2 regions of the Streptomyces sp. NPDC021115 genome follow, and region 2 is predicted to be linked to the other one. Evidence: predicted binding sites of a transcription regulator. Region 2 holds the regulator's gene; the other holds the start of a gene.
What was found. The regulator HrcA, encoded in region 2, represses chaperone genes, less so after heat shock. The targets are predictions, from matches to a motif close to TTNGCACTCNGNNNNNCNGAGTGCNAA.

Region 1 (14,855 bases), on a different contig from region 2:
CACCTCGACGTTGCGCTCCACCTGCCGGACGGACATCGCGCGCGGCGCCGACCAGGAGCCGGTCGGGGAGGCGGACCCGATGGACACCTTGATCTCCTCGGCGGTCCGCTCGCCGATGGCCAGCGCGTACTGCTTCTTGACGTACGTGCTGATCGCGACGTCCATCGCATCGCCCGCCGTGCGCACCGAGCGCGCGGTGACGATGCCGCCCAGCGAGACGACGGCGACCTCCGTCGTGCCGCCGCCGATGTCGACGACCATCGAACCGGTGGGCTCGCCCACCGGCAGGCCCGCACCGATCGCCGCCGCGATCGGCTCCTCGACCAGATGCACCTGCCGCGCCCCGGCCTGGGTCGCGGCCTCCATCACCGCGCGCCGCTCGACACCGGTGATGCCGGACGGCACACAGACGACGACGCGGGGACGGGCCAGCCGCCTGGTGCCCATCACCTTCTTGATGAAGTACCGCAGCATGCGCTCGGCGACCTCAAAATCGGCGATGACCCCATCCCGGAGCGGTCGAACGGCGACAATGTTCGTCGGGGTCCGCCCCATGGTCTCCTTCGCCGCCGAACCCACCGACAGCACGTTGCCGTCGGCCGTGTTGACCGCCACGACCGACGGTTCGTTGAGCACGATGCCCTTGCCCCGCAGGTACACCAGCGTATTCGCGGTGCCGAGGTCGATGCCCATGTCTCGCCCAGTGAACGACTTGTTCTGCGCCATAAGTTGACATTATTGCTTATGCCGGATTCTGTCCTGCCGGCGCCGAGATTCGCATCCGGCACAACGAACCGGCCGTGACCCCGCCGCGGTCGGGGACGCCTGACGCGTCACCGCATAGCGGAGCAATGTCCTCCTTTACCGGGACACCATGTCTCCGTCTGGTCCCAGCCATGTCACGGAGCCCGGACGCGACTTGTCTGATTGTCATGCACTCCTGTTACTTTTATGGCTCGAATCGTTCGCGTTCCGGGCCGTTGCCGCGCCTCGGTCACGGCTGTCCCCGAACGCGAATCACCTTCATCCCCGGGGGATTTCATGAGCCAGAACTGGCAGCAGCCGCAGCAGCCAGGCGGTTACCCGCAGCAGCAGGGCGGTTACCCGCAGCAGCCCGCGCCGCCGCAGCCGGGCTACGGCTACCCGCAGGCGCAGCCCCAGCAGCCGCAGTTCGCCGGCGGTTTTCCGCCGCCCGCGCCGCAGGTGGGCCGCCAGGGCAACCCGCTCGCCGCGGTCGGCGCCGCCCTCGTGGCCGCTCTCGTCGGTGCGCTGGCGTACGCGTTCCTGCTGAGCGCGCTCGCGGACACCGACTCGAATCCGCCGGAGGTCACCAAGTTCGCGTACGCCGGTGTCGCGCTCGGCGCGCTCGTCGGCGCCACGGTCGCCAAGCTCGGCGGCCGCAACGTCGGGCTGTGGGTGGCCGGCGCGGTTCTGGCGCTCGCCGCCATCTTCCTCGGCGAGCTGTACGGCTACGCGATGATCATGAACGACGCGGCCACCAACTACGTGGACAAGATCGGTGGCGCCGCCGCGGCCTCCGCCAACATCCCGTCCGCGAACGAGATCTTCTTCGAGCACTTCAGCGACCTGTTCGACACCTGGAAGGAAGACGCCGACGCGATCACGTGGATCTTCATGATCCTCTCCCCGATCGCCGCCGCCGGTGCCGCCTTCCGGGTCAGCAACCGCTGACGCCGACACGGGCACAAGGGGAGGGCCCCGACCGCATCGCGGTCGGGGCCCTCCCCTTGTCTGCTGACTACGCTCAGCGCTTGTCGTTCGACGGGGCCACCGTCACCTCGACGCGCTGGAACTCCTTCAGCTCCGAGTAGCCGGTCGTCGCCATCGCCCGGCGCAGCGCGCCGAAGAAGTTCATCGAACCGTCCGGGGTGTGCGAGGGGCCGAGCAGGACCTCCTCGGTCGTGCCGACCACGCCCAGGTTCATGCGCTTGCCGCGCGGCACCTCGTCGTGCACGGCCTCCATGCCCCAGTGGTGGCCACGGCCCGGCGAGTCCGTGGCGCGGGCCAGCGGCGAGCCGATCATCACCGAGTCGGCGCCGCACGCGATCGCCTTCGGCAGATCGCCGCTCCAGCCGACCCCGCCGTCCGCGATCACATGCACATAGCGGCCACCGGACTCGTCCATGTAGTCCCGGCGGGCGGCGGCGACATCGGCCACCGCCGTGGCCATCGGCACCTGGATGCCCAGCACATTGCGGGTGGTGTGGGCGGCGCCGCCACCGAAGCCCACGAGCACCCCGGCCGCGCCGGTGCGCATCAGGTGCAGCGCCGCGGTGTACGTGGCGCAGCCGCCCACGATGACCGGGACGTCCAGCTCGTAGATGAACTGCTTGAGGTTCAGCGGCTCGGCCGCGCCCGAGACGTGCTCGGCCGAGACGGTGGTGCCCCGGATGACGAAGATGTCGACCCCGGCGTCCACCACGGCCTTGGAGAACTGGGCGGTGCGCTGCGGCGACAGGGCGGCGGCGGTGACCACGCCCGAGTCGCGCACCTCCTTCAGCCGCTGGCCGATCAGCTCTTCCTTGATCGGCTCGGCGTAGATCTCCTGGAGCCGCCGGGTCGCGGTGCGCTCGTCCAGCTCGGCGATCTCGGCCAGCAGCGGCTCGGGGTCCTCGTACCGGGTCCACAGCCCCTCGAGGTTGAGCACCCCGAGGCCGCCCAGCTCGCCGATGCGGATCGCGGTCTGCGGGGAGACCACGGAATCCATCGGGGCGGCCAGGAACGGCAGCTCGAAGCGGTAGGCGTCGATCTGCCAGGCGATCGAGACCTCCTTCGGGTCCCGGGTACGACGACTCGGCACGACGGCGATGTCGTCGAACGCGTACGCCCTGCGGCCGCGCTTGCCGCGCCCGATCTCGATCTCAGTCACGTGGGGTGCCTTTCGCTGGCTTGTTCTGCCGTACCAGTATCGCCATCCCCCGCGCGGAGCCCGTCGCGCGGGGGTCGCGCGCGTTAACGACCGGAGTAGTTCGGCGCCTCGGAGACCATCTGGACGTCATGCGGGTGGCTCTCCTTGAGGCCCGCGGAGGTGATCCGCACGAAGCGGCCCTTCACCTTCAGCTCCGCCACGGACGCCGAGCCGACATACCCCATGGAGGCGCGCAGGCCCCCGACCAGCTGGTGGGCGACCGAGGACAGCGGGCCGCGGTAGGGCACCTGGCCCTCGATGCCCTCGGGGACGAGCTTGTCCTCGGAGAGCACGTTGTCCTGGAAGTAGCGGTCCTTGGAGAACGAGCGGGCCTGGCCGCGGGTCTGCATCGCGCCCAGCGAGCCCATGCCCCGGTAGGACTTGAACTGCTTGCCGTTGATGAAGACCATCTCGCCCGGCGACTCCTCGCACCCGGCCAGCAGGCTGCCCAGCATCACCGTGTCCGCACCGGCGGCGATCGCCTTGGCGATGTCACCGGAGAACTGGAGGCCGCCGTCGCCGATCAGCGGCACATCGGCCGCGTGGCACGCGCGGGCCGCCTCGTAGATCGCGGTCACCTGGGGGACGCCGATGCCCGCGACCACCCGGGTGGTGCAGATGGAGCCCGGGCCGACACCGACCTTCACTCCGTCCACACCCGCGTCGATCAGCGCCTGGGCGCCGTCACGGGTGGCGACATTGCCGCCGACCACGTCGACGGAGACATTGGACTTGACCTTGGCGATCATGTCGAGGATGCCGCGGCTGTGCCCATGGGCGCTGTCGACCACCAGGAAGTCGGCCCCGGCCTCGACCAGCGCCTGCGCCCGGTCGAACGCCTCGTCGCCGACGCCGACGGCAGCTCCCACGACCAGCCGGCCCTCGTCGTCCTTCGCCGCGTTCGGGTACTGCTCGGCCTTCACGAAGTCCTTGACCGTGATCAGGCCCTTGAGCACGCCCGCGTCGTCGACCAGCGGCAGCTTCTCGATCTTGTGGCGGCGCAGCAGCTGCATCGCGTCGTCACCGGAGATCCCGACCTTGCCGGTGACCAGCGGCATCGGGGTCATGACCTCGCGGACCTGACGGCCCCGGTCCACCTCGAAGGCCATGTCCCGGTTGGTGACGATGCCCAGCAGCTTGCCCGCGGCGTCGGTGACCGGGACGCCGCTGATGCGGAACTTCGCGCACAGCGCGTCCGCCTCGTGGAGCGTGGCGTCCGGCCGGACCGTGATCGGGTCGGTGACCATGCCGGACTCGGACCGCTTGACCAGGTCGACCTGGTTCGCCTGGTCCTCGATGGACAGGTTCCGGTGCAGCACGCCCACACCGCCCTGGCGGGCCATGGCGATGGCCATCCGGGACTCGGTGACCTTGTCCATGGCGGCCGACAGCAGCGGCACGTTCACCCGCACGTTCCGGGAGACCCTGGACGAGGTGTCGACCGCGTTCGGCAGCACCTCGGAGGCGCCCGGCAGCAGCAGCACGTCGTCGTACGTCAGCCCGAGCATCGCGAACTTCTCAGGCACTCCGTCGACGTTGTCAGTCATGACACCCTTCCAAATGGTCTTGCCCCAGCGCGGACTCCCATGCTAACGGCCATCCCCGGTGTCACATTCCGCCCTGTGGACAACCGACGAATACCGCTGGTGATGCCGCCCGGAACGACCGATCGCGCTACTGTTCGGCCAGCGCGCGCAACCGGCTCAGCGCCCGGTGCTGTGCGACCCGCACCGCGCCCGGCGACATGCCGAGCATCTGCCCCGTCTCCTCCGCGGTAAGCCCGACGGCCACCCGCAGCAGCACCAGCTCGCGCTGGTTCTCCGGAAGGTTGGCGAGCAGCTTCTTGGCCCATTCCGCGTCGCTGCTCAGCAGTGCCCGCTCCTCGGGGCCCAGCGAATCGTCCGGCTGCTCCGGCATCTCGTCCGAGGGGAACGCCGTGGAACCGGGGTGGCGCATGGCCGCCCGCTGGAGATCGGCGACCTTGTGGGAGGCGATGGCCACGACGAACGCCTCGAAGGGCTTGCCGGTGTCGCGGTAGCGCGGCAGCGCGCACAGCACCGCGAGGCAGACCTCCTGTGCCAGGTCGTCCACGAAATGACGGGCGTCACCCGGCAGTCGGGACAGCCTGGTGCGGCAGTAGCGCAGGGCCAGCGGATGAACATGGGCCAGCAGGTCGTGAGTGGCCTGCTCATCGCCCTCGACCGCGCGCCCGACGAGGGCGCCGATCGCCCCCGGCGTCCCCGGGCTACCGCCCTTGGGGGGCCCTTGACTCTCGTCGTCGCGCATTCGTCCATGGTGCCTTGGGCCCGGCGGGTCCGTGGCATCGCGTCCATAGTTGTGCGTAGAAGCGTTATGAGTAGGTGCGCCGGTAGTCGTCACGTCCTGCGCTCTCCCCTCACGCCCGACAGACTCGTCCCCGAGGAACTCCACGCCTTCAAGGATGCGGCATCGCGCGGGGAACCGGTACAAGCCGCCGTCACACCCGGTGCCGCGCACGCTCTCGCCCCGCCCGCCACCCGGCGGGCGGGGACCTTGGCGCCCCCGCTGCGCAGCATGTTCTTATGCCGATGGGAGACCGGCCCGGCTAGCGGACCAGGCCCCAGCGGAATCCGAGGGCCACCGCATGGGCCCGGTCGGACGCGCCGAGCTTCTTGAACAGCCGGCGGGCGTGGGTCTTGACCGTGTCCTCGGAGAGGAACAGCTCACGGCCGATCTCCGCGTTGGACCGGCCGTGGCTCATGCCCTCCAGCACCTGGATCTCGCGCGCCGTGAGCGTGGGCGCGGCGCCCATCTCGGCGGAGCGCAGCCGCCGCGGGGCCAGCCGCCAGGTCGGGTCGGCGAGGGCCTGCGTCACGGTCGCGCGCAGCTCGGCGCGCGAGGCGTCCTTGTGCAGATAGCCGCGGGCGCCCGCGGCCACGGCCAGCGCGACCCCGTCGAGGTCCTCGGCGACCGTGAGCATGATGATCCGGGCGCCGGGGTCGGCGGAGAGCAGCCGCCGCACGGTCTCGACTCCGCCGAGGCCGGGCATGCGCACGTCCATCAGAATCAGATCCGAGCGGTCGGCGCCCCAGCGGCGGAGGACTTCCTCGCCGTTGGCCGCCGTCGTCACCCGCTCGACGCCGGGCACTGTCGCCACCGCGCGGCGCAGCGCTTCTCGGGCGAGCGGGGAGTCGTCGCAGACGAGGACGGATGTCATGGCCGCCCTCCGCAGCTGATGCGCGTCACCTTGAGCCTCCAGGCTGGTACATATCGTCACCTGAGCGATTGACAGCCCCGGATATGTGTCCGAGAGCTTTACCCATCAACCGCCTCCGCACTCTCAACGACGGTCACCCGAAAGAGTTACGGGGTTCGGCGGCCACCTTCGACACTCTACGTGAGCCCTCGGACACGGAGGCGCTTCCCCGCGCAGGTCGCGCCCTGTCACGTCTCCCCCAAAGGTCATCCCCTTCGGTGGCATTTGGCGACCTTGCTTCCAATTTGCCGGTCTGTGTGGCTAGATTCGCAATGAGTCATATTTACATCTACTTACACAGTAGGTGTACGACCCGGGACACAGCGTCCGCATTCGATCGCTTCGAGGAGACAAGGCAATGGCAGATTTCTCCCGTCTTCCCGGTCCGAACGCCGATCTGTGGGACTGGCAGCTCCTGGCGGCGTGCCGCGGTGTCGACAGCTCGCTCTTCTTCCACCCGGAAGGTGAGCGCGGCGCGGCCCGCAGCGCGCGCGAGATGTCGGCGAAAGAGGTGTGCATGCGCTGCCCGGTACGGGCGCAGTGCGCGGCTCACGCCCTGGCCGTGCGCGAGCCGTACGGGGTGTGGGGCGGACTGACCGAGGACGAGCGCGAGGAGCTGATGGGGCGGGCCCGTCATCGTACGGTCGCCTCCTCGGGAGCCCCGGGGTCCTGACCTGGGCCTCAGCGTTCCCATCTTCTGAAGAAACGTTCCCCCACCCGTCCCCGCACCACCACCGCCGACCGTGCCCCCGGCCCCATGGGCCCGCGGACGATCGGCGGGATTTCGCGCGTCAGCGCCGCGCCGCCCGCGCCGCCTGCTCCAGCCGGTCCAGGGTCGCCGCCACCGCGGGCACCCGCGCCAGGTCCGGCAGCGTCAGCGCCACCACCTCGCGCCGCACCGCGGGCGTGACCTCCAGCGTCGCCGTCCCCTTCGCGGTCACGCACTCCAGCGCCAGCTCCGGCAGCACCGCGACCCCGAGCCCGGCCCCGACCAGCCCGACCACCGCCGGGTAGTCGTCCGTCGCGAAGTCGATCCGCGGCGTGAAGCCCTCCGCCTCGCACACCTCCACCAGGTGGCGACGGCACCGCGGGCAGCCCGCGATCCACGGCTCCTCTGCCAGCTCCCCGATCCCCACCGTCCCGGCCCCGGCCAGCCGGTGGTCGTGCGGGACCATGACCACCAGCCGGTCCCGCAGCAGCGGCCGCACCACCAGGTCGTCCCAGCCCGCCGCCGGATCCGCCTCCGGCCCGGCCTGCGGATACCGGAAGGCGACCGCGATCTCGCAGTCGCCCCCGCGCAGCATCTCCACCGAACGCGGCGGCTCGGCCTCCACCAGGGAGACCCTGGTCCCCGGGTGGGCGGCGCGCATCCCGGCCAGCGCGGTCGGCACCAGCGTCGAGCTGCCGCTGGGGAACGACACCAGCCGCACCCGCCCGGCCCGCAGCCCGGCGAGCGCCGCGACCTCCTCCTCGGCGGCGGTCAGCCCGGCCAGGATGCCCGCCGCGTGCCGTACGAGGGCCTCGCCCGCCTCGGTCAGCCGCATCTCCCGCCCGGTACGGATCAGCAGCGGCGTCCCCGTGGACTGCTCCAGGGCCTTCATCTGCTGGCTGACGGCGGGCTGGGTGCAGCCCAGGTCGCGGGCGGCGGCGGAGAAGGAGCCGGTGGCGGCCACCGCGCGCAGCACCCTCAGATGACGAGCCTCGATCATGCCCCGAGCATAAGGGGCACTTGGGTGCGGACCGGAATATCGCGCCAAGGCTTTGACGGGGTACCGGGCGGGAGGGCCGCGGCGCCCGGGCGCGGAGTGATCGCCCGGCCGATAACGTGCGCGTATGACGACTGCATTGATCACCGGAACCACGGCGGGCATCGGTTCCGCCTTCGCGAGCAGGCTCGCGGCGAACGGGCACAACCTGGTGCTGGTGTCCCGCGACGAGAAGCGGCTCCGGGACCAGGCCGCCGACCTCCACGACCGGCACGGGGTCGAGGCGGAGGTCCTGCGCGCCGACCTGTCCGAGGACGCCGGTATCGCCGCGGTCGAGAAGCGCTTGGAGGACCGTACGCATCCGGTCGATCTGCTCGTCAACAACGCCGGTTTCGGCAACAGCGCCCCCTATCTGGAGGCACCGCTCACCGATGAGCTGCGGATGCTGAAGCTGCACTGCGAGGCGGTGCTGCGGCTGACCAGCGCCGCCGCCAAGACGATGCGGGCGCGGGGCCGCGGCGGGGTGATCAACGTGGCCTCGGTGGCCGCGTTCTTCCCTCGCGGGACGTACGGGGCGAGCAAGGCGTGGGTCGTGCAGTTCACGCAGGGCGCGGCGAAGGACCTGGCGCGGTCGGGGGTGCGGCTGATGGCGCTGTGCCCGGGGCTGGTGCGCACGGAGTTCCACTCCCGGGCGGGGATCACGCCGGACAAGGCGCCGGACTGGATGTGGCTGGACGCGGACCGGCTGGTCGCGGCGGCGCTCAAGGACTTCTCGCGCGGCAAGTCGCTGTCGATTCCGGACCCGCGGTACAAGGCGCTGGCGGGCCTGTCGAAGCTGGTGCCGCGGGCGGCGATGGCGGGCGTCTCCGCCAAGGTGGGCCGCACCCCGGCCAAGGGCTGACCCCCGTCGCGCGACCCCGCGACGCGCGAAGGCGCGGCCGCCCCGTGCGGGGCGGCCGCGCCTTCGCGTTGGCGCTCGGGCTTCGCGTCAGTGCGCGTGGCCGTGGCCGTGGCCACCGGCCTCGGCCTCTTCCTCGGCCGGCTTCTCGACCACCAGGGTCTCGGTGGTGAGCAGCAGGGAGGCGATGGACGCGGCGTTCTCCAGCGCGGAGCGGGTGACCTTGACCGGGTCGATGACGCCGGCCTTCACCAGGTCGCCGTACTCCTCGGTCGCGGCGTTGTAGCCGTGGCCCTTCTCCAGCTCGGCGACCTTCGAGGTGATGACGTAGCCCTCGAGGCCCGCGTTCTCCGCGATCCAGCGCAGCGGCTCGACGACGGCGCGGCGGACGACGGCGACACCGGTGGCCTCGTCGCCCTCCTTGCCCAGGCCGCCTTCCAGCACCTTGGCGGCGTGGACCAGAGCGGAGCCACCACCGGAGACGATGCCCTCCTCGACCGCGGCGCGGGTCGCGGAGATGGCGTCCTCCAGACGGTGCTTCTTCTCCTTGAGCTCGACCTCGGTGGCCGCGCCCACGCGGATCACGCACACGCCACCGGCCAGCTTCGCGAGGCGCTCCTGGAGCTTCTCGCGGTCCCAGTCGGAGTCCGTGGACTCGATCTCGGCCTTGATCTGGGCGATGCGACCGGCGACGTCGTCGGAGTTGCCGCCACCGTCGACGATGGTGGTGTCGTCCTTGGTGACGGTCACGCGGCGGGCGGTGCCCAGCACGTCCAGACCGGCCTGGTCGAGCTTGAGGCCGACCTCCTCGGCGATGACGGTGGCGCCGGTGAGGGTCGCGATGTCGCCGAGCATGGCCTTGCGGCGGTCACCGAAGCCGGGGGCCTTCACGGCGACGGCGTTGAAGGTGCCGCGGATCTTGTTGACGACGAGGGTGGACAGGGCCTCGCCCTCCACGTCCTCGGCGATGATCAGCAGCGGCTTGCTGGCGCCGGCCTGGATGACCTTCTCCAGCAGCGGCAGCAGGTCCTGGATCGAGCCGATCTTGCCCTGGTGGATCAGGATGTACGGGTCGTCGAGGACGGCCTCCATACGCTCCTGGTCGGTCACCATGTACGGCGAGAGGTAGCCCTTGTCGAAGGACATGCCCTCGGTGAAGTCCAGCTCCAGACCGAAGGTGTTGGACTCCTCGACGGTGATGACACCGTCCTTGCCGACCTTGTCCATCGCCTCGGCGATCAGCTCGCCGACCTGCTTGTCCTGGGCGGACAGCCCGGCCACGGCGGCGATGTCGGACTTGGAGTCGATCGGGCTGGCGGTGGCCAGCAGGTCCTCGGAGACGGCCTTGACGGCGGCGTCGATGCCCTTCTTCAGGGCGGCCGGGGAGGCACCGGCGGCCACGTTGCGCAGGCCCTCGCGGACCAGCGCCTGGGCCAGCACGGTGGCGGTGGTGGTGCCGTCACCCGCGATGTCGTTGGTCTTGGTCGCCACCTCCTTGACGAGCTGGGCGCCAAGGTTCTCGTACGGGTCCTCGACCTCGACCTCGCGGGCGATCGTGACACCGTCGTTGGTGATGGTCGGCGCACCGAACTTCTTGTCGATGACGACGTTGCGGCCGCGGGGGCCGATCGTCACCTTCACGGTGTCCGCAAGCTTGTTGACGCCACGCTCAAGGGCGCGACGGGCGTCCTCGTCGAACTTCAGGATCTTCGCCATGGTTGCGTATGTCCTCTCAAACGAACCGCGCCCCGACCCCGGGTATCTGTGACACGGGCACCGGGGCGCGGCTCAAAGCAAAACTTCGGTGATTACTTCTCGACGATCGCGAGAACGTCGCGAGCCGAGAGGACGAGGTACTCCTCGCCGCTGTACTTCACCTCGGTGCCGCCGTACTTGCTGTAGAGCACGACGTCGCCGACGGAGACGTCGAGCGGAAGCCGCTTGCCGTCCTCGAAACGGCCCGGGCCGACGGCCAGGACGACGCCCTCCTGGGGCTTCTCCTTGGCGGTGTCCGGGATGACCAGGCCAGAGGCCGTGGTCTGCTCGGCCTCGACGGCCTGGACCACGATGCGGTCCTCAAGCGGCTTGATGGCAACCTTGGAGCTGGCGGTCGTCACGATCCGACCTCCCCCTTCGGAGATCTCACGGGGTTAACTGTCTGAGGTGGCGACCAGGTGGATCCGTCGTCGCGGGTGCCGGACCTGCCCGTCGCTGTGTGGCTGGCACTCCGCAGTGCCGAGTGCCAGCCCTGACATTATGACGCGGTTAGCACTCCGTCAACCAGAGTGCCAAGCGAGGCGGCGGCGGACCCGCGGAGTCGTCCGGACGTCCGGCGCTCAGATGTAGTCCTCCAGCCGCGCGACCGTGAATCCCTGGGCCTGGATCTCCCGCAGCAGCTCGGTGATCATGTCGGTCATGGAGTGCCCGTTCAGCTGCTCGGGGCCGCGGAAGTGGGCGAGGATGATGTCGCCGGGCCGCAGCCCGCTGCCGGAGCGGTACGCGAGCCCCTTGGGCTCCATCTCGGCGCGCCACAACACCGCCTTGGTCAGCCCGCACTCGGCCGCCGCGCGCAGCGTGTTCCGGTCGTAGTCACCGTACGGCGGGCGGAAGAGGCTGGGTTCGAGACCGAGGCGTTCGTGGAGGACGTCCTGCTGACCGCAGATCTCGTGGAGCTGGGTCTCGTAGTCCTTGCCCGCCAGGCTGGGGTGGGTGAGCGTGTGGTTGCCGATCCGGTTGCCGAGTTCGCGCAGCGCGCGGAAGTAGTCGTAGTGGTCGCCGATCACCTCGTCCTCCAGGAACTGGGTGAACGGCAGCCCGAGGTCCCGGGCCTGGTCGATGAAGGCGGGGTCCTTCTCGATCCCGTCGTCGAGCGTCAGGAAGACCACCCGATCGGTGGTGTCCACTCGGCGGACGACCGTCGCCAGACCGGGCGACGGCGGCCACACCGGCGCGAGCGCCGGCTTGGCGGCGGGCGGGGGCGGCGGGTCCAGCGGGCGGTCGAGCCCCCAGCGGCGGTAGCCGTCCGGCGGCGGATGCGGACCTTCCCCGCGCCCGCTCCCGGACCGTGGCGCGCCGGGGGCCCGGGACTCGGAGTACGGGGAGGGCGAGGCCGACCGCGCGAGCCCCGCCTTGTCCCTCCTGAGGTGGGGAGCCGGGCTCCCGCACCCGGCGAGCAGTGCCGCCGCGGCGGCGAGAACCAGACACCCGGAAACACCAGCCTTGACCGTGATCATAAAAGTGATCTTCGGCTCCACGGCGCGGGTCCGCGCGTCGGAGGGGTGCGAATGCCCTCCCCGGAGCGGGGAGAATGGGCCATGTGGACGTTGACGCCTTCGACTCACTGCTCGGCGACGAGGGGCAGGCGCTGCTCTCCGCGCTCCGGAACTACGACCCGGCGCGGGAGCTGGCCACCGCGACCCGGCTGCGCCGCGACCATCCGGCCGCCCTGGTCTCGGCGGCCCTGACCCAGGCCCGGCTGCGGCAGCGGGCGGTGCCCAAGTTCGGGGCGGAGGACGCCCATCGGATGTACTTCACGCCCGACGGCGTCGAGCAGTCCACCCGTGCGACCGTGGCCGCCTACCGCGCCGACCGGCTGGCCGATTTCGGGGTGCGCGGCGTGGCCGATCTGTGCTGCGGCATCGGCGGTGACGCGATCGCGATGGCGCGCGCCGGGCTGTCCGTCCTGGCCGTCGACCGGGACCCGCTGACGTGTGCGGTCGCCCGGGCCAACGCCGACGCGCTGGGCCTGTCGCAGCTGATCGAGGTGCGCTGCGCCGATGTCACCGGGATCGACACCTCGTCGTACGACGCGGTCTTCGTGGACCCCGCCCGGCGCGGTGGCCGGGGCCGGGTGTTCGACCCCGAGGCGTACTCCCCGCCGCTGTCCTGGGCGATCGAGGCGGCCCGTACCACCCCGCGCGCCGCCCTCAAGATCGCGCCCGGGATTCCGCACGAGGCGGTGCCGGAGGACGCGGAGGCCGAGTGGATCTCGGACCAGGGGAACGTGAAGGAGGCCGTCCTGTGGTTCGGCACCGCACGCCCCGGCATGCGCCGCGCCACGCTGCTGCCCTCCGGCCACTCCGTGCTCGGCGCCCAGCTCCCGGACCCCGAGACCGGCCCGGTCGGCCGCTGGCTGTACGAACCGGACGGCGCCGTCATCCGCGCCCACCTGGTGGCGGACGTCGCGGCCCGGATCGGCGGCCGCCTCATCGATCCGACGATCGCCTACATCACCGCGGACGAGCTGCGCCCGACGCCGTACGCCACCGCGTACGAGATCACCGATGTGCTGCCGTTCAACCTGAAGAAGCTCAGGGCGCTGCTGCGGGAGCGCGAGGTCGGCGTCGCGACCATCAAGAAGCGCGGCTCGGCGATCGAGCCGGAGCAGCTGCGCAAGAAGCTGCGGCTCGAAGGGGGCAACGCCTGCACGATCCTCCTCACCCGTTCGGCGGGCGCCCCCACGATGCTGCTGGGGCACCCCGCCTAGACCTCGCCCTCACCCAGGAGTTCGAACCACACCCCCTTCGCGTACACGCCCGTAGGGTCCGCGTCGGCCGTGCCCCAGGCGTCGGCGAGGGCCGCGACCAGGCCGAGGCCGCGGCCGTGGAGGCGATCGCCCGCGGGAAGGCACGCGGCGGTGGGGAGTTGGGCGGAGCCGTCGTAGACCAGGACGCGGTAGCGGGGCGGCTCGATCATCACGCGCAGCGTCAGGGAGTCGCCCTCGGCGTGCAGAAAGGCGTTGGTGGCCAGCTCGGAGGTGCACAGCGTCGCCGTGTCGACCAGCTCCGCCTGCCCCAGGGAGCCCAGCACGACGGCGACGAAGTCCCGGCAGACCTTGGCGGAGGTGGCGTGCCGGCTGCTCTGGAGCGTGTAGACGTACGGGTCCTTGGAGGGAGTCGGCGGGCGACGCGGTGGACGGTCGTCGGACTCGTAATCGGCATCCATGGGTCAACTCCCTGCGAAAGGGCCGATATCGCGCGTACCGTTACAGCGATCAACGCGCAGTAGCGGCGACGGCACCCAAGGTAGGGCAGTGACGCAAACAACTGCTACGGCCTTGTTGAATTTCCCCGACAATTACTCCTTAAGGGCTACGGAGGGCCATGCCACCCAGAAGCGTCCCGACCGCGCGTCAAGTCCGGCTCGGCACAGAACTGAGGAGGATGCGCGAGGGCGCCGGGCTCAGCATCCAGGAGGCCGCCGACCGGCTGGGCATCAACCGCACCCACATCACCAACCTGGAGCTGGCCCGCTTCGGGGTGAGCGAGGAGCGGGTGCGCGCCCTCGCCGCCATCTACACCTGCCCCGACCAGCCGTACGTCGACGCGCTCGTCGCCATGGCCAGGGAGCGCAAGGGCGGCTGGTGGGAGGAGTACCGGGGCCATATCGCCACCGGCGGGCTCGACCTCGCCGAGTTGGAGTACTACGCCACGAGCCTGCGCGTGGTCGAGCTGATGTTCCTGCCGGGGCTGCTCCAGACCGAGGAGTACGCACGGGCCGTGCTGGACGAGGCCGTTCCGGCGTGGTCGCCCGCCGAGATGCGGCGCAGGCTGTCCCACCGGATGAAGCGCCGGGACATCCTCGACCGGGACGGCCCTCCCCCGTGCACCTTCATGATCCATGAGGCTTGTCTGCGCATGCGGCTCGGCGGGCCGCAGCTGATGCGACGGCAGCTGGACAGCCTGCTGGAGGCGTCGACGCGGGAGAATGTCACCGTGCGGGTCATCCCGTTCGAGGCGGGCGGGTTCCCGGTCTCCGGCGTATCGGTCACGTACGCCTCGGGCCCGGTGCCGCAGCTGGACACCGTGCAGCTCGACGCCGCGCACGGTCCCATGTTCCTGGACGCCGAGACCCAGCTGACCAATCACCGGGCGGTGCTGGCCCGGACGATGAAAGTGACCCTCCCCCAGAAGGAGTCACGTGACATGATCCACGGCATCGCCCACCGTCTCTGAAGGCAAGACACCCCTGAAGGCAAGGAAATGTCTGAGATCAACTGGCAGAAGTCCTCGTACTCCACGCAAGGGGACGGCAACTCCTGCATAGAGCTCGCCTCCATAGGACCCGACGCCATAGCGCTCCGCGAGA
Region 2 (14,855 bases):
CGTCTCCACGGCCACCTCGCCGCGGTCGCCCTTGGGCAGCGCCTGGACGACGGTGATCCGCGGGCTCGGCGCCGCCTCATGGCGCACGGCGTCGACCTCGACCAGCAGCCGGTCCTTGCCCTCGACGGCCGCCACGGTGCCCGATACGCCCGTACCGGCGCCGTCCGTGAGGACCACCGCCTCGCCGGCCCGCAGCCGCTTCACCGACACCGCGTGCCGCCCCTCGGGGCCCTCCAGCCCGATACGGGCCCCCACGGCCGCTCCCGCGAGGGAGTCGGCCACGAACACCGGAGCGGTCACGACACCACGCCGCGCGGCGCCTGGAGCCCGTACACGGCGCCCGTCGGGTCCAGCTCCATGGCCAGGGTCTCCACCAGCTGCGCGGCGGGCAGTTCGCGCGCCATCCGGTGCCCCTGGCCCGCCCACAGCGCCATGGCCTGCGGGTCGCCCTCCTTGGCCGCCGCCTTGCGCAGCCCGGAGGTGAGGTGGTGCAGCTGGGGGTAGGCGGCCGGGGCGTACGGGCCGTGGTCGCGGATGAACCGGTTGACCAGGCCGCGCGCCGGGCGGCCGGAGAACGCCCGGGTCAGCTCGGTCCGGCCGAACAGCGGATCGGTCATGGCCGCCTTGTGCAGGGCGTTCGCCCCCGACTCGGGGCACACCAGGAACGCGGTGCCCAGCTGCCCCGCGGACGCGCCAGCGGCCAGCACGGCGGCGATCTGCGAGCCGCGCATCAGCCCGCCCGCCGCGATGATCGGGACCTGCACGCTCTCGCGCACCAGCGCGACCAGCGACAGCAGCCCGAACACGGCGCCGGGGGCGTCGTCGGCCGGGTCGTTGCGGAAGCCGCCCTGGTGGCCGCCGGCCTCCACGCCCTGCACGCAGACGGCGTCGGCGCCCGCCCACTGGGCGGTCTCCGCCTCCACCGGCGAGGTCACGGTGACGACGGTCCGGGTGCCCACCCGGGCGAACGCGTCCAGCACGGCGCGGGTGGGGCAGCCGAAGGTGAACGAGACCACCGGGACCGGGTCGTTCAGCAGGATCGCCAGCTTGGCGTCGTACGCGTCGTCGGAGCCGGACTCGGGGTCCCCGAGCGCGGTCTGGTAGCGGACCGCCTCGCCCGCGACGCGGTCGGCGTAGATCGCGACGGCTGCCGGGTCGCTGGGCGCCTGCGGCATGAACAGATTGACGCCGAAGGGGCGGCCGGTCAGCCCCCGCAGCTGCTTGATCTCCTCGTACATCGCCTCCGGCGTCTTGTAACCGGCGGCGAGGAAGCCGAGGCCCCCGGCCTCGGAGACGGCGGCGGCGAGCTGCGGGCAGGAGGCCCCGCCCGCCATCGGAGCCTGCACGATCGGGTACCGGGCGAGATCGGTCAGCGCGGAGGACATGGCCACATGGTGCCATGCCCTCCACGGCGCTCCGTCACCGGATCAGCGTCCGTCGAACGCGTTCACCGGCGGCGCCCAGCGCCCGTTGAACGCGTCCTTCACGGGCGCCTACCGTCCGTTGAACGCGTCCTTCAGGCGCGAGAACAGCCCCTGCTGCCCCGGCTTGCTCCATCCCCCGGGGGCGCTGCGGACAATAGCGGCTCCGCCGCGGGCCGGACCCCCGGCCCGGCGCCTACCGTCCGTTGAACGCGTCCTTCAGGCGCGAGAACAGCCCCTGCTGCCCCGGCTTGAATTCCCCGGTCGGGCGCTCCTCGCCGCGCAGCTTGGACAGCCGCCGCAGCAGCTCCTCCTGCTCCGGGTCGAGTTTGGTCGGGGTCGTCACCTCGACGTGCACGATCAGATCGCCGCGGCCGCCGCCGCGCAGATGGGTGACGCCGCGCTGGTGCAGCGGGACCGACTGGCCGGACTGGGTGCCGGGCCGGATGTCGATCTCCTCCAGGCCATCCAGCGTCTCCAGCGGCACCTTGGTGCCGAGCGCCGCCGCGGTCATCGGGATCGTCACCGTGCAGTGCATGTCGTCGCCGCGCCGCTGGAAGACCGGGTGCGGCACCTCGTGGATCTCCACGTACAGGTCGCCCGCCGGGCCGCCGCCCGGGCCGACCTCGCCCTCGCCCGCGAGCTGGATGCGGGTGCCGTTGTCCACACCGGCCGGGATCTTCACGGTCAGCGTGCGCCGCGAGCGGATCCGCCCGTCGCCCGCGCACTCCGGGCACGGGGTCGGCACCACGGTGCCGAAGCCCTGGCACTGCGGGCACGGCCGCGAGGTCATGACCTGGCCGAGGAAGGACCGAGTCACCTGCGAGACCTCACCGCGGCCGCGGCACATGTCACATGTCTGCGCCGAGGTGCCAGGCGCCGCGCCCTCACCGCTGCACGTGGTGCACACCACCGCGGTGTCGACCTGGATGTCCTTGGTGGTGCCGAACGCGGCCTCGTTCAGCTCCACGTCGAGGCGGATCATGGCGTCCTGGCCGCGCCGGGTCCTGGACCGCGGGCCGCGCTGCGAGGCGGTGCCGAAGAACGCGTCCATGATGTCGGAGAAGTTGCCGAAGCCCGCGCCGAAGCCACCGGCGCCGCCGCCGGCGGCCGAGCCCGACGGGTCCCCGCCCAGGTCGTAGACCTGCTTCTTCTGCGGGTCCGACAGCACCTCGTAGGCGGCGTTGATCTCCTTGAACCGCTCCTGGGTCTTCGGATCCGGGTTCACGTCCGGGTGCAGCTCGCGTGCCAGCCGGCGGAATGCCTTCTTGATCTCGTCCTGCGAGGCATCGCGCTGCACGCCCAGGACTGCGTAGTAGTCCGTCGCCACTTACGACTCCGCCAGGATCTGTCCGACGTAACGTGCCACTGCGCGTACCGCTCCCATCGTTCCGGGGTAGTCCATGCGGGTCGGTCCGACCACGCCGAGTTTGGCGACGGCTTCGTCGCCCGAACCGTAGCCGACCGCGACGACCGAGGTGGAATTCAGGCCCTCGTGAGCATTCTCATGCCCGATACGCACGGTCATACCCGAGTCTTTGGCCTCGCCGAGCAGCTTGAGGAGGACGACCTGCTCCTCAAGTGCCTCCAGAACGGGCCGGATCATCAGGGGAAAATCATGCCCGAAACGCGTGAGGTTCGCGGTGCCGCCGATCATCAGCCGCTCTTCGGTCTCCTCGACGAGCGTTTCGAGCAGGGTCGCCAACACGGTGGAGACCGTCCCCCGGTCCTCCTGTTCGAAGGACTCCGGAAGATCCTGCACCAATTGCGGCACATCCGCGAACCGCCGCCCCACGACCCGGCTGTTGAGCCGGGCCCGCAGATCCGCCAGCGAGTCGTCGCTGATCGGAGCCGGGCAGTCCACCATGCGCTGCTCGACCCGCCCGGTGTCGGTGATCAGCACCAGCATCACCCGGGCCGTGGCCAGCGGCAGCAGCTCCACATGTCGCACCGTCGAACGCGTCAGCGACGGATACTGCACCACCGCGACCTGCCGGGTCAGCTGCGCCAGCAGCCGGACGGTGCGCCCCACCACGTCGTCGAGGTCGACGGCGCTGTCCAGGAAGTTCTGAATGGCCCGCCGCTCCGGGGCGGACAGCGGCTTCACTCCGGCCAGCCGGTCCACGAAGAGCCGGTAGCCCTTGTCCGTGGGAATGCGCCCGGCGCTGGTGTGCGGCTGGGCGATGAAGCCCTCGTCCTCCAGCGCGGCCATGTCGTTGCGCACCGTGGCCGGGGAGACGCCCAGCTGGTGCCGCTCGGTGAGGGCCTTGGAGCCGACCGGCTCCTCGGTGCCCACGTAGTCCTGGACAATGGCACGCAGCACTTCGAGTCTGCGTTCGCTGAGCACCCCGCGCACCTCCAGTCCAGCCGTGTCATCAGGTCGTCCCTCTGGCACTCAACGGTCACGAGTGCCAGAACCCCTCAGCCAGTGTACGGCGGGGTGCGGTGGCCACGGCAAGAGCCGCCCCCCGCCGGTGCCCCGGCCACACGTCACGCTATCGCTGTTGGAGCTAGCGTCTCGGTATGAAGACGTGTTGGGAAGAGGCCGGGTGGGAAGAGCTCGCGCCCGATGTCGCCCGGCGGCGGCTGCCGGACTGGGACTGCACGGTCGGCGTGATCGTCGGCCGGAAGGACGTCCTCGTGGTGGACACCGGCTCGACGCTGCGCGAGGGCGCGGCGCTGCGGGCCGAGATCACCCGGCTGACCGGCCGCAGGCCGACCAGGATCGCGCTCACCCATCCGCACTTCGACCATGTCCTCGGCACGGCCGCCTTCGCGGGCTGCGAGGTGTACGGGGCCACCGGTCTGGACGGTCCGCTGCGCCGCGACCGGGAGGCGCTGCGCGAGGACGCGGTACGGCACGGAGTGGCCCCCGGTGCCGCCACCGAGGCCGCCGATCACCTCGTACCGCCCCATCACGCGGTCTCCGGGGAGATCACCGTGGACCTGGGCTGCCGGTCCGTGCTGCTGGCGAACGTGGGTCCCGGGCACACCGCCCACGACCTGGCCGTCCTGGTCCCTGGGCGGCCGGAGGTGGTCTTCTGCGGCGATCTGGTGGAGGAGTCGGGCCCGCCCCAGGCCGGGCCCGACGCGATCCCCGACCACTGGCCCGCCGCGCTCGACCGGCTGCTCGCCCTCGGCGGCGAGGACGCGCGGTACGTCCCCGGCCACGGGTCGGTCGTGGACGCGGCCTTCGTACGTGACCAACGCGACGAACTGGCCGCGCGCTTCGGCGTGTCCCGCTCGGCCCGCTCCCGCTGAGCCCTCTCCCGCCGCGCTATGGTCATCCGGATGCGCAGCCGACAGTACGACTCGGATCTGACCCCGCCCTGGAAGCGGCAGCAGCCCGCGCCCGAGGTCGCCGCCGAACCGGACCTCGTGGTCGAGGAGGTCACCACCGGGTTCTGCGGTGCCGTGATCCGCTGCGAGAAGACCGCGCAGGGGCCGACGGTCACCCTGGAGGACCGCTTCGGCAAGCACCGCGTCTTCCCCATGGAGCCGCGCGGCTTCCTCCTGGAGGGCCGCGTCGTCACCCTCGTACGTCCGCGCGCGACGGCCCCCGGCGCGCCGCGGCGCACCGCGTCCGGTTCGATCGCCGTCCCGGGCACCCGCGCGCGGGTCGCCCGCGCCGGGCGCATCTATGTGGAGGGCCGCCACGACGCGGAGCTGGTGGAGCGGGTCTGGGGCGACGATCTGCGCATCGAGGGCGTCGTCGTGGAGTACCTGGCGGGCGTCGACGACCTGCCCGCCATCGTGCGCGACTTCTCCCCCGGCCCGGACGCCCGGCTCGGCGTCCTGGTGGACCACCTGGTGGCCGGGTCCAAGGAGTCCCGTATCGCCGAGCAGATCACCGACGAGCACGTGCTGGTCGTCGGGCACCCCTTCATCGACGTGTGGGAGGCCGTGAAGCCGTCCTCACTGGGCGTTCCCGCCTGGCCGACGGTGCCACGCGGCCAGGACTGGAAGACGGGCGTCTGCCGGGCGCTGGGCTGGCCTGAGAACACGGGCGCGGCATGGCAGCGGATCCTGTCCGCGGTCCACTCCTACAGGGACCTGCGGCCGGAGCTGCTGGGCAGGGTCGAGGAACTGATCGATTTCGTCACGGCTCCCGAGGCCGGTTAGTCGACCACGTCCCGCACCACGGCGTCGGCCAGCAGACGGCCCCTGAGGGTGAGCACGGCCCGGCCCTGCCGGTAGGGCTCCGGCTCCAGCAGGCCGTCCTCCAGCGCCCGCGCCGCGGCCGCCGCGCCTGCCGGGCGCAGCAGCTCCAGCGGGCACCCCTCGGCCAGCCGCAGCTCCAGCAGGATCCGCTCCACGCGGCGCTCCTCGTCGGACAGCAGCTCCCGCCCCGCCCCCGGTGAGCGGCCCTCGCCGAGCGCCTGCGCGTACGCCCCGGGGTGCTTGACGTTCCACCAGCGCACCCCGCCGACGTGGCTGTGCGCGCCGGGGCCCGCGCCCCACCAGTCGGCGCCGCGCCAGTACAGCTCGTTGTGGCGGCACCGGCCCTCGGGCGAGGTGGCCCAGTTGGAGACCTCGTACCAGGAGAAGCCCGCCGCCGACAGCGTCTCCTCGGCGATCAGATACCGGTCCGCGTGCGCGTCGTCGTCGGTCATCGGCACCTCGCCGCGCCGGATGCGGCGCGCCAGCTGGGTGCCCTCCTCGACGATCAGCGCGTACGCCGAGATGTGGTCCGGGCCCGCCCCGAGCGCCGCCTCCAGGGAGGCCCGCCAGTCGTCGTCGCTCTCGCCGGGGGTTCCGTAGATCAGGTCCAGGTTCACATGATCGAACCCGGCCGCGCGCGCCTCCGCGACGCACCGCTCGGGGCGCCCCGGGGTGTGGGTGCGGTCCAGCACCTTCAGCACGTGCTGCCGGGCGCTCTGCATCCCGAACGACACCCGGTTGAACCCGGCCTCCCGCAGCGCCTCCAGATACCGCGGATCGACCGACTCCGGATTGGCCTCGGTGGTGATCTCGGCCCCGTCAGCGAGCCCGAACTCGTCCCGGACGGCCCCGAGCATCCGCCCGAGGTCCGCAGCCGCGAGCAGCGTCGGCGTCCCGCCGCCGACGAACACGGTCTCGACCGGCCGCGGGTCGTCCCCCAGCACCTTCCGCGCGAGCCGCACCTCCTCCGCGACCTGCTCGGCGTAGTTGTCCCGGGAGGCGAGCACCCCGCCGGAACCGCGCAGCTCGGCGGCGGTGTACGTGTTGAAGTCGCAGTACCCGCAGCGGGTGGCGCAGTAGGGCACGTGCAGATAGAACCCCAACGGCCGCCCCGCCGTCCCGGCCAGCGCGCCGGGGGGCAGCGCGCCGTCCTGGGGCATGGGCTCGCCGTCAGGCAGTACGGAAGGCATGGCCCCATTGTCCGCCATGCCGCCCCCGCCCCCGTCCCCCGGCCCGGGGCGGATGCCGGGCCCGGGGGGCGGAGCTGATCAGGGGGCGTGCTCTAGAGGGCTCTGAGCACCAGCATCGCCAGGTCGTCGTCCGGTGGCTCCATCGCGAACTCGTCCACCGCGCGGCGCACGCGTTCCGCGACTTCTTGGGCGCTCAGGCCCGCGCAGCCCGCGAGAACCGCCGCCAGGCCGTCCTCGTCGTCGAACTGGCGGGTGCCGGAGCGGTGCTCCGTGACGCCGTCGGTCACGCACAGCAGGGTCTCGCCGGGCGCGAGATCGAACGTTTCACTCTCGTACGCGGCGTCCTCCACCACGCCGAGGAGTATCTGCGGGGCGGCGACCGTGCGTACCGTGCCGTCGGGCTGGAGGACCAGCGGCAGGGGGTGGCCCGCGCTGGCCAGGGTGCAGCGCACGCCGCCCTCGGCGCCCGGGCCGAGCGGCACCAGCTCGCCGTACAGGAGCGAGAGGAACCGCGCCGGGCCGCCGCCTGGTGGGAGGCCCGCGCCGCCGGGGTCGACGCCGACGCCCGCCGCCTCGACGGCCTCGACCGCCTCGCCCACGGTCTCCTCGCCCAGCAGCTGGTTGAGGCGGTCGAGGACCTCCCCCACGTCGTAGCCCTCGCGGCCCAGCAGCCGCAGCCAGGGGCGCACCAGGCCGGTCACCACGGCCGCTTCGGGGCCGTTTCCGCAGACGTCGCCGAGCACGAAGCACCAGCGGCCGTCGCCGGCCGGGAAGACGTCGTAGAAGTCGCCTCCGGCCGAGATGTCGCCGGTCGGCTCGTACACGACGGCCGACTCGACGCCGGGGATCCGGGCGATCCCGGACGGCAGCAGCCCGCGCTGGAGCACCGAGCTGATGGTGGCCTGGCGGGTGTAGCGCCGGGCGGAGGCGAGGGCGAGCGCGACGCGGCGCGCGAAGTCCTCGACCAGGCCGACGACTTCGTCCGGCATGCGGACCAGACCGGCCCGCCCCAGCAGCAGCGTGCCCAGCGCGCGGCCGCCCGCGATCAGGCGGCAGGCGAGGGCCGCGCCGCCGGGCCCGTACGCCGCGGGGTCGGACGGCCACGGCCAGTCCACGGCGCCGCCGCGCGCGGTGGCGGGCAGCTGGGGCGGCTCCTTCTCCAGCACCTGCCGCAGCCCCTCCATGCGGCTCTCGCTGGCGTGCCAGACCCGGTCCAGCCGCGGCGGCCCGCTGCCGGTGTCGAGCCAGACGGCGCACCAGTCGGCGAGCCGCGGCACCAGCAGCTGTCCGGCGAGCGAGGTGACCAGCTCCTCGTCGAACTGCCCGGCGAGCAGGTCGGACGCCTCGGCGAGGAAGGACAGGGCGCCGTGCCGGGTCCATTCCGGATCGGCGCGGCGGGCGGGCACCCGGCGCGGCACGGGGGCGACGATCTCGGTGCCGCGCGCGGCCCACGGCGCCGCGAGGTCCCCGGCGGTCACGGGCTCCTCGGCCGGCACCGGGTCGGCGGCGGCCGTGACCGCCACCTGGAACCACACCGTCTTGCTGGCCCGCCGGTACGTCGTTCCCCACGCCTCGGCGATCTCGGCGACGAGCCGCAGGCCGTGGCCTCCGGCGCACTCCGCGCCGTCCGCGTCCACCGGCGGGTCGCCGCGCAGCACCCGGGTGGGGTGGTGGTCGGTCACCTCGACGACGAGAGAGGGCGGTTCGCCCTCGTGGCTCGACACATCGAGCGCGCAGCACACCTCGACGGCGGTGCCCGCGTGCACCACGGCGTTGGTGACCAGCTCGCTCACCAGCAGGACGGCCTCGTCCGCGGTCCGGTCGGTGATCCGGTCGGCGGCCGGTACGTCGAGCGCGACCCACTCGGCGAGCGCGGCGCGCACGAACCGGCGGGCCGCGGCGGCCGCGAGCGGGCTGCCGGGCAGGCTCGCGCGGGCCGAGGCGCTGGTACGTACAGGACCGATTCCCCCGACCGGCAGAGCCACCCCGCCTGCGGATGCAGACGGGGTGGAAGATGACGTCCCCACTGTGCGGCTCCTGAGAAGCTCCGTCATATGCGCCGTATCCGGCACGGACAGAGTGACAGACGGACCGCAGTTATATGCACCGAGTCACGCAAGTTAACTGTGTTGAGGGGAAAAATCGTGCGTACGCCGGTCCTGTTCCGGTAAAGAACCCCGGCCCGGATCCGGGGTTCGCCGTCACGCCTCCCGGGTACCGGCGTACATGTCCTCGATCAGGTCCTTGTACTCGCGCTCCACCACCGGCCGCTTCATCTTCAGACTCGGCGTCAGCTCGCCGTGCTCCACGTCCAGATCGCGCGGCAGCAGCCGGAACTTCTTGATCGTCTGCCACCGTTGCAGCCCCTCGTTGAGCCGCCGCACATAGCCGTCGATCAACTCCCGCACCGCCTCGGTGTCCACGACCTCGGCGTAGGACTTCCCCGCCAGGCCGTGCTCCTGCGCCCAGCCCATGATGGTCGGTTCGTCGAGGGCGATCAGCGCGGTGCAGTAGTTGCGGTCGGAGCCGTGCACCAGGATGTTGGAGACGAACGGGCACACCGCCTTGAACTGGCCCTCGACCTCCGCCGGGGCCACGTACTTCCCGCCCGAGGTCTTGATCAGGTCCTTCTTGCGGTCGGTGATCCGCAGATAGCCGTCGGGCGACAGCTCCCCGATGTCGCCGGTGTGGAACCAGCCGTCGGACTCCAGCACCTTCGAGGTCAGCTCGGGCAGCCCGTGGTACCCCTCCATGATGCCGGGGCCGCGCAGCAGCACCTCGCCGTCGTCGGCGAACCGCACCTCCGTGCCGGGGAACGCCTTGCCGACCGTACCGGTGCGGTAGTCCGGCGGGTTCAGGAAGCTGGCGGCGCTGGACTCGGTGAGCCCGTACCCCTCCAGGATGTTGATGCCCGCCCCCGCGAAGAAGTAGCCGATCTCGGGGGCCAGCGCGGCCGAACCGGACACGGCGGCGCGCAGCCGCCCGCCGAACGCCTCGCGCAGCTTGGCGTAGACGAGCTTGTCGGCGGCGGCGTGCTGCGCCTTGAGGCCGAACGGCACGGAAGCGGTGCCGGTGCGGCGGAAGTTGTCCTGGGAGGTCCTGGCGTAGTCGCGGGCGACCCCGGCCGCCCACTGGAAGATCTTGTACTTGGCCGCGCCGCCCTCCCGGGCCTTCTGCGCCACCCCGTTGTAGACCTTCTCGAAGATCCGCGGCACCCCGCACATATAGGTGGGCCGGACCACCGGCAGATTCTCGATGATCTTGTCGACCCGGCCGTCTACCGCGGTCGTGTGTCCGACGTAGATCTGCCCCGCCGTCAGCACCTTGCCGAAGACATGCGCGAGGGGCAGCCACAGATACTGCATGTCGTCGGGGTAGAGCAGCCCCTCCTGGGTACCGATGGCGATGGCCATGTAGGACCAGGAGTCATGCGCCAGCCGTACGCCCTTGGGGCGGCCGGTGGTACCGGAGGTGTAGATGAGCGTCGCCAGCTGATCGGCGCGCAGCGCGTCCGTACGCTCCCGTACGGCGTCGGGGTGCTCGTCCAGATGCGCCGCACCGCGCTTCTCCAGCTCGGCGAGGGAGAGCACCCAGCCCTCCGGATCGTCCCCCGCGGGCATCGCGTCCTCGGCCTCGATCACCACCACATGGGCGAGATCGGGCAGCTCGGCGCGCTTCTCGCGGACCTTGGCCAGCTGGGCGCCGTCCTCGGCGATCAGGACGCGGCTGCCGGAGTCGGCGAGAATGAAGGCGGTCTCGTCGGCGTTGGTGCTCGGGTAGACCGTGGTGGTCGCCGCGCCCGCGCACAGCACGCCCAGGTCACCGAGGATCCACTCGACGCGCGTCGAGGAGGCGAGCGCCACCCGCTCCTCGGGGCGGACGCCGAGGGCGATCAGCCCGGCGGCGATGGCGAAGACGCGATCCGCGCTTTCCCGCCAGGTCAGCGGCCGCCACTCGTCGGGACCCCGGCCGGAGGCGGACGGCACGGGATAGCGGTACGCCTCCCGGTCCGGTGTCGCCTCGACGCGCTGGAGGAAGTGCGTCGCCAGGGACGGCGGCCGGTTCTCGAGCAGTTTCTGGGTGTCGGTCACGGCATCCTCCGGGTCCCGCCTCAGTGCTTGGTGACTCACGAGTAACCTTCGCGTGGCGATCAGCGTAAGGGCCGAAACCGTACTGCGTAAGGGGTTCCGGGCCACGTACTTCAGATGAGGAGGGCCTGCCTCACCCCTAGAGCGTCACATGACAACGGGCCCGGCGCTTCTTGCGCACCGGGCCCGTTCCACGACCGCTACTTCTTCTTGCTGTCGCCACCGCCGTCGGAGTCGGAGGACAGCACCGCGATGAAGGCCTCCTGCGGCACCTCCACGCTGCCGACCATCTTCATCCGCTTCTTGCCTTCCTTCTGCTTCTCCAGCAGCTTCCGCTTACGGGAGATGTCACCGCCGTAGCACTTGGCGAGGACGTCCTTGCGGATGGCCCGGACGGTCTCCCGGGCGATGACCCGGGAGCCGATGGCGGCCTGGATCGGCACCTCGAAGCTCTGCCGCGGGATCAGCTCGCGCAGCTTGGCGACCAGCCGCACGCCGTACGCGTACGCCTTGTCCTTGTGGGTGATCGCGGAGAAGGCGTCGACCTTGTCGCCGTGCAGCAGGATGTCGACCTTGACCAGGTCGGAAGCCTGCTCACCGGTGGGCTCGTAGTCGAGCGAGGCATAGCCGCGGGTCTTGGACTTCAGCTGGTCGAAGAAGTCGAAGACGACCTCGGCGAGCGGGAGCGTGTAGCGGATCTCGACCCGGTCCTCGGAGAGGTAGTCCATGCCGAGCAGCACGCCGCGGCGGTTCTGGCACAGCTCCATGATCGCGCCGATGAACTCGCTGGGCGCGAGGATCGTGCCGCGCACGACCGGCTCGTGCACCTTGTCGACCTTGCCCGCGGGGAACTCGCTGGGGTTGGTCACCGTGTGCACGGCGCCGTCCTCCATGTCCACCCGGTAGATCACGTTCGGCGCGGTGGCGATCAGATCGAGGTTGAACTCGCGCTCCAGCCGCTCACGGATGACCTCCAGGTGCAGCAGCCCGAGGAAGCCGACCCGGAAGCCGAAGCCGAGGGCGGCGGAGGTCTCCGGCTCGTAGACCAGCGCGGCGTCGTTGAGCTGGAGCTTGTCCAGGGCCTCGCGCAGCACCGGATAGTCCGAGCCGTCCAGCGGGTACAGGCCCGAGAACACCATCGGCTTGGGGTCCTTGTAGCCGCCCAGCGGCACCTCGGCACCCTTGGTGAACTGGGTGATCGTATCGCCGACCTTGGACTGTCGGACGTCCTTCACACCGGTGATCAGATAGCCCACCTCGCCGACGGACAGCCCGTCGGAGGCGGTCATCTCGGGTGAGTTGGTGCCGATCTCCAGCAGCTCGTGGGCGGCGTTGGTCGACATCATCCTGATGCGCTCACGCTTGTTGAGCGTGCCGTCCACGACCTTCACATAGGTCACGACACCGCGGTACGCGTCATAGACGGAGTCGAAGATCATCGCGCGGGCGGGCGCGTCCTTGACCCCCACCGGCGGCGGGACCAGCCGCACGACCGTGTCCAGCAGCTCGTCCACGCCCTCGCCGGTCTTCGCCGAGACCTTGAGCACGTCGGAGGTGTCGCAGCCGATGAGGTGCGCCAGCTCGGCGGCGTACTTCTCGGGCTGGGCCGCCGGGAGGTCGATCTTGTTGAGGACCGGGATGATCGTGAGGTCGTGCTCCATCGCCAGATAGAGGTTGGCGAGGGTCTGGGCCTCGATGCCCTGGGCCGCGTCGACCAGCAGGATGCAGCCCTCACAGGCCGCGAGCGACCGCGAGACCTCATAGGTGAAGTCCACGTGGCCAGGGGTGTCGATCATGTTGAGCACATGGGTGACCGGCTGCGGGCTCCCCTGCTCCTCGGTCAGCGCCCAGGGCAGCCGGACCGCCTGGGACTTGATCGTGATGCCGCGCTCGCGCTCGATGTCCATGCGGTCGAGGTACTGCGCGCGCATCTGTCGCTGCTCGACCACACCGGTCAGCTGAAGCATGCGGTCGGCAAGCGTCGACTTGCCGTGGTCGATGTGCGCGATGATGCAGAAGTTACGGATCAAGGCCGGGTCGGTACGGCTCGGCTCCGGCACATTGGTAGGGGTCGCGGGCACGCAGGGTCCTGTGTCTAGGCGGGACTCGGTGTTCTCAGTTCCTCCATGGTCCCATGAACGGCAACCGCTTCCGGGTTTGGGAGGCCACCAGCGCTGCTGGTAATCTGGCGGACTGTGTCTTACGCGACCCTCTCGCGCGGGACACGACCGCACGACAGACAGCGAAAACCAACGAACCTGCGAAGGCTCTTCACGTGGCGAACATCAAGTCCCAGATCAAGCGGAACAAGACGAACGAGAAGGCGCGTCAGCGCAACAAGGCCGTCAAGTCCGAGCTCAAGACCGCGATCCGCCGGACCCGCGAGGCCGTGGCCGCCGGTGACGCCGAGAAGGCCACCGCCGCCGCCCGCGCCGCCGCGCGCAAGCTCGACAAGGCCGTCAGCAAGGGCGTGCTCCACAAGAACAACGCCGCCAACAAGAAGTCGGCCATCGCGCAGCAGGTCGCCGGCCTCAAGGGCTGACTCTTCCGGGCCACCCGCACGGGTGACCCACCGGGGCGACGCATCGCCCCCACCCCGCCGTGGGGAACGTCCGAGCCCTCTACCTCGGATCACGGACAGCCTTCGTAGTACGCCACGCTACGTTCAATGCCCCCGGGCCCACTCCGGGGGCATTGCTGTGTCCGGGACCCTCTTGTAACCGGATCGTCCCTGCGCAGCGCGGGGTTTTCGGTGTTTCTTCGGGTATGTTCACGTCATGTCGATACCGGGGGATACACCCAATCCGTACGGGCCGCCGCAGCCGCCGCCTCAGCCGCCGCTCCCGCCCCAGCAGAACGCTCAGCCGCAGCCGCCGTCTCAGCAGAGCGCGCCGCCGCCCGGCTCCTACGGACAGCCGCCGCAGCCTTCGCCGCACGCCCCGGCGTACGCGCAGCCGACCATGCCGGGGGTGCCCGCGGTGTCCGCGATGCCCGGAGGGCAGCAGCCGGGCGGCGGGTACGGGCCGTACGGCGCGCCCCCGCCCCCGCCCGGCGGCGGTGCCGGAGGCGGCGGCGGAAAGGGCTGGCTGTGGGCGCTCGGCGGGGCCGTGGTCGCCTCCGCTGTCTGGGCGGGCGTGGTGTTCGCGACCGGAGGGTTCGACGGCGAGCCGAAAGCCGACCTCGCGGGCTACGGCTACCGGAGCAATCTGTGCGCCTCGACCGATCTCGAGGCCATCAAGGACGCCGGATACGAGCAGAAGGACACCAGCAGCTCCACGAATCCGCGGCACAGCGCCTCCCGTGACCCGGCCCTGGACTCGATGACCTGCCAGATCGACTTCGAGCCGAGCGACGCGTCGAGCAGCGACTACTCCTCGTCATGGCTCTCCACGACGGCCGGACTGCACCGGAAGACCGACCCGGAGCCGGAGTTCGAGGCCCAGTACCGGAGTTACGAGGACCAGCGGACCTCCAGCTACACCTACAAGGTGAGCCCGGTGGACGACCTCGGTGACGAGGCGTACGTCGTCACGCAGGAGAACACCGGCAGCAGCGACACCGGGGCGTATGTGATCCTCGGCGTGCGGGAGGGCTGGATGACCTACCAGTCGACGTGGTCGGAGTACGTCTCCAGCTCATCGAGCGCCGACCCCATGACGACGTCGGAGGCCACCGAGATGCTCGAAAAGAGCGCCCGGGCAACTCTGGAGAAGCTGAAGAACCAGGGCTGAGCGCTGCCGGGGCCCGGCTGCCGGGCCCCGGCCGCCACCGCGTCTAGGAACGGCCCGCGCGGGCGGCACGGGCGATGGTGACGACGGCCTTCTCCAAGGCGTATTCCGGATCGTCGCCCCCGCCCTTGACGCCCGCGTCGGCCTCGGCGACCGCGCGCAGCGCGATCGACACCCCGTCCGCCGACCAGCCGCGCATCTGCTGCCGCACCCGGTCGATCTTCCAGGGCGGCATGCCCAGCTCACGAGCCAGATCACCGGGGCGGG

Region 1: a site for HrcA is predicted at 11,034-11,060, ahead of groES (co-chaperone GroES). Genes of this name have one in related genera too.

What each region holds. Positions count from the first base shown of each region.
Region 1 covers NZ_JBIRQF010000024.1:93,950-108,804, reverse strand. The annotation lists gene ACH4TL_RS41010 (rod shape-determining protein) at 1-726, opposite strand, end outside; gene ACH4TL_RS41005 (hypothetical protein) at 1,042-1,692, shown strand; gene ACH4TL_RS41000 (GuaB3 family IMP dehydrogenase-related protein) at 1,766-2,890, opposite strand; gene guaB (IMP dehydrogenase) at 2,974-4,476, opposite strand; gene ACH4TL_RS40990 (sigma-70 family RNA polymerase sigma factor) at 4,604-5,215, opposite strand; gene ACH4TL_RS40985 (response regulator transcription factor) at 5,514-6,125, opposite strand; gene ACH4TL_RS40980 (WhiB family transcriptional regulator) at 6,523-6,837, shown strand; gene ACH4TL_RS40975 (LysR family transcriptional regulator) at 6,956-7,873, opposite strand; gene ACH4TL_RS40970 (SDR family NAD(P)-dependent oxidoreductase) at 7,998-8,771, shown strand; gene groL (chaperonin GroEL) at 8,859-10,484, opposite strand; gene groES (co-chaperone GroES) at 10,577-10,885, opposite strand; gene ACH4TL_RS40955 (polysaccharide deacetylase family protein) at 11,105-12,001, opposite strand; gene ACH4TL_RS40950 (methyltransferase domain-containing protein) at 12,076-13,254, shown strand; gene ACH4TL_RS40945 (ATP-binding protein) at 13,251-13,712, opposite strand; gene ACH4TL_RS40940 (helix-turn-helix domain-containing protein) at 13,871-14,722, shown strand; gene ACH4TL_RS40935 (DUF397 domain-containing protein) at 14,750-14,855, shown strand, end outside.
Region 2 covers NZ_JBIRQF010000006.1:310,795-325,649, reverse strand. The annotation lists gene ACH4TL_RS21290 (16S rRNA (uracil(1498)-N(3))-methyltransferase) at 1-300, opposite strand, end outside; gene ACH4TL_RS21285 (nitronate monooxygenase) at 297-1,385, opposite strand; gene dnaJ (molecular chaperone DnaJ) at 1,618-2,751, opposite strand; gene hrcA (heat-inducible transcriptional repressor HrcA) at 2,752-3,768, opposite strand; gene ACH4TL_RS21270 (MBL fold metallo-hydrolase) at 3,945-4,682, shown strand; gene ACH4TL_RS21265 (DUF3097 domain-containing protein) at 4,713-5,543, shown strand; gene hemW (radical SAM family heme chaperone HemW) at 5,540-6,772, opposite strand; gene ACH4TL_RS21255 (SpoIIE family protein phosphatase) at 6,865-8,826, opposite strand; gene ACH4TL_RS21250 (AMP-dependent synthetase/ligase) at 8,974-10,863, opposite strand; gene lepA (translation elongation factor 4) at 11,061-12,941, opposite strand; gene rpsT (30S ribosomal protein S20) at 13,136-13,402, shown strand; gene ACH4TL_RS21235 (hypothetical protein) at 13,638-14,591, shown strand; gene holA (DNA polymerase III subunit delta) at 14,635-14,855, opposite strand, start outside.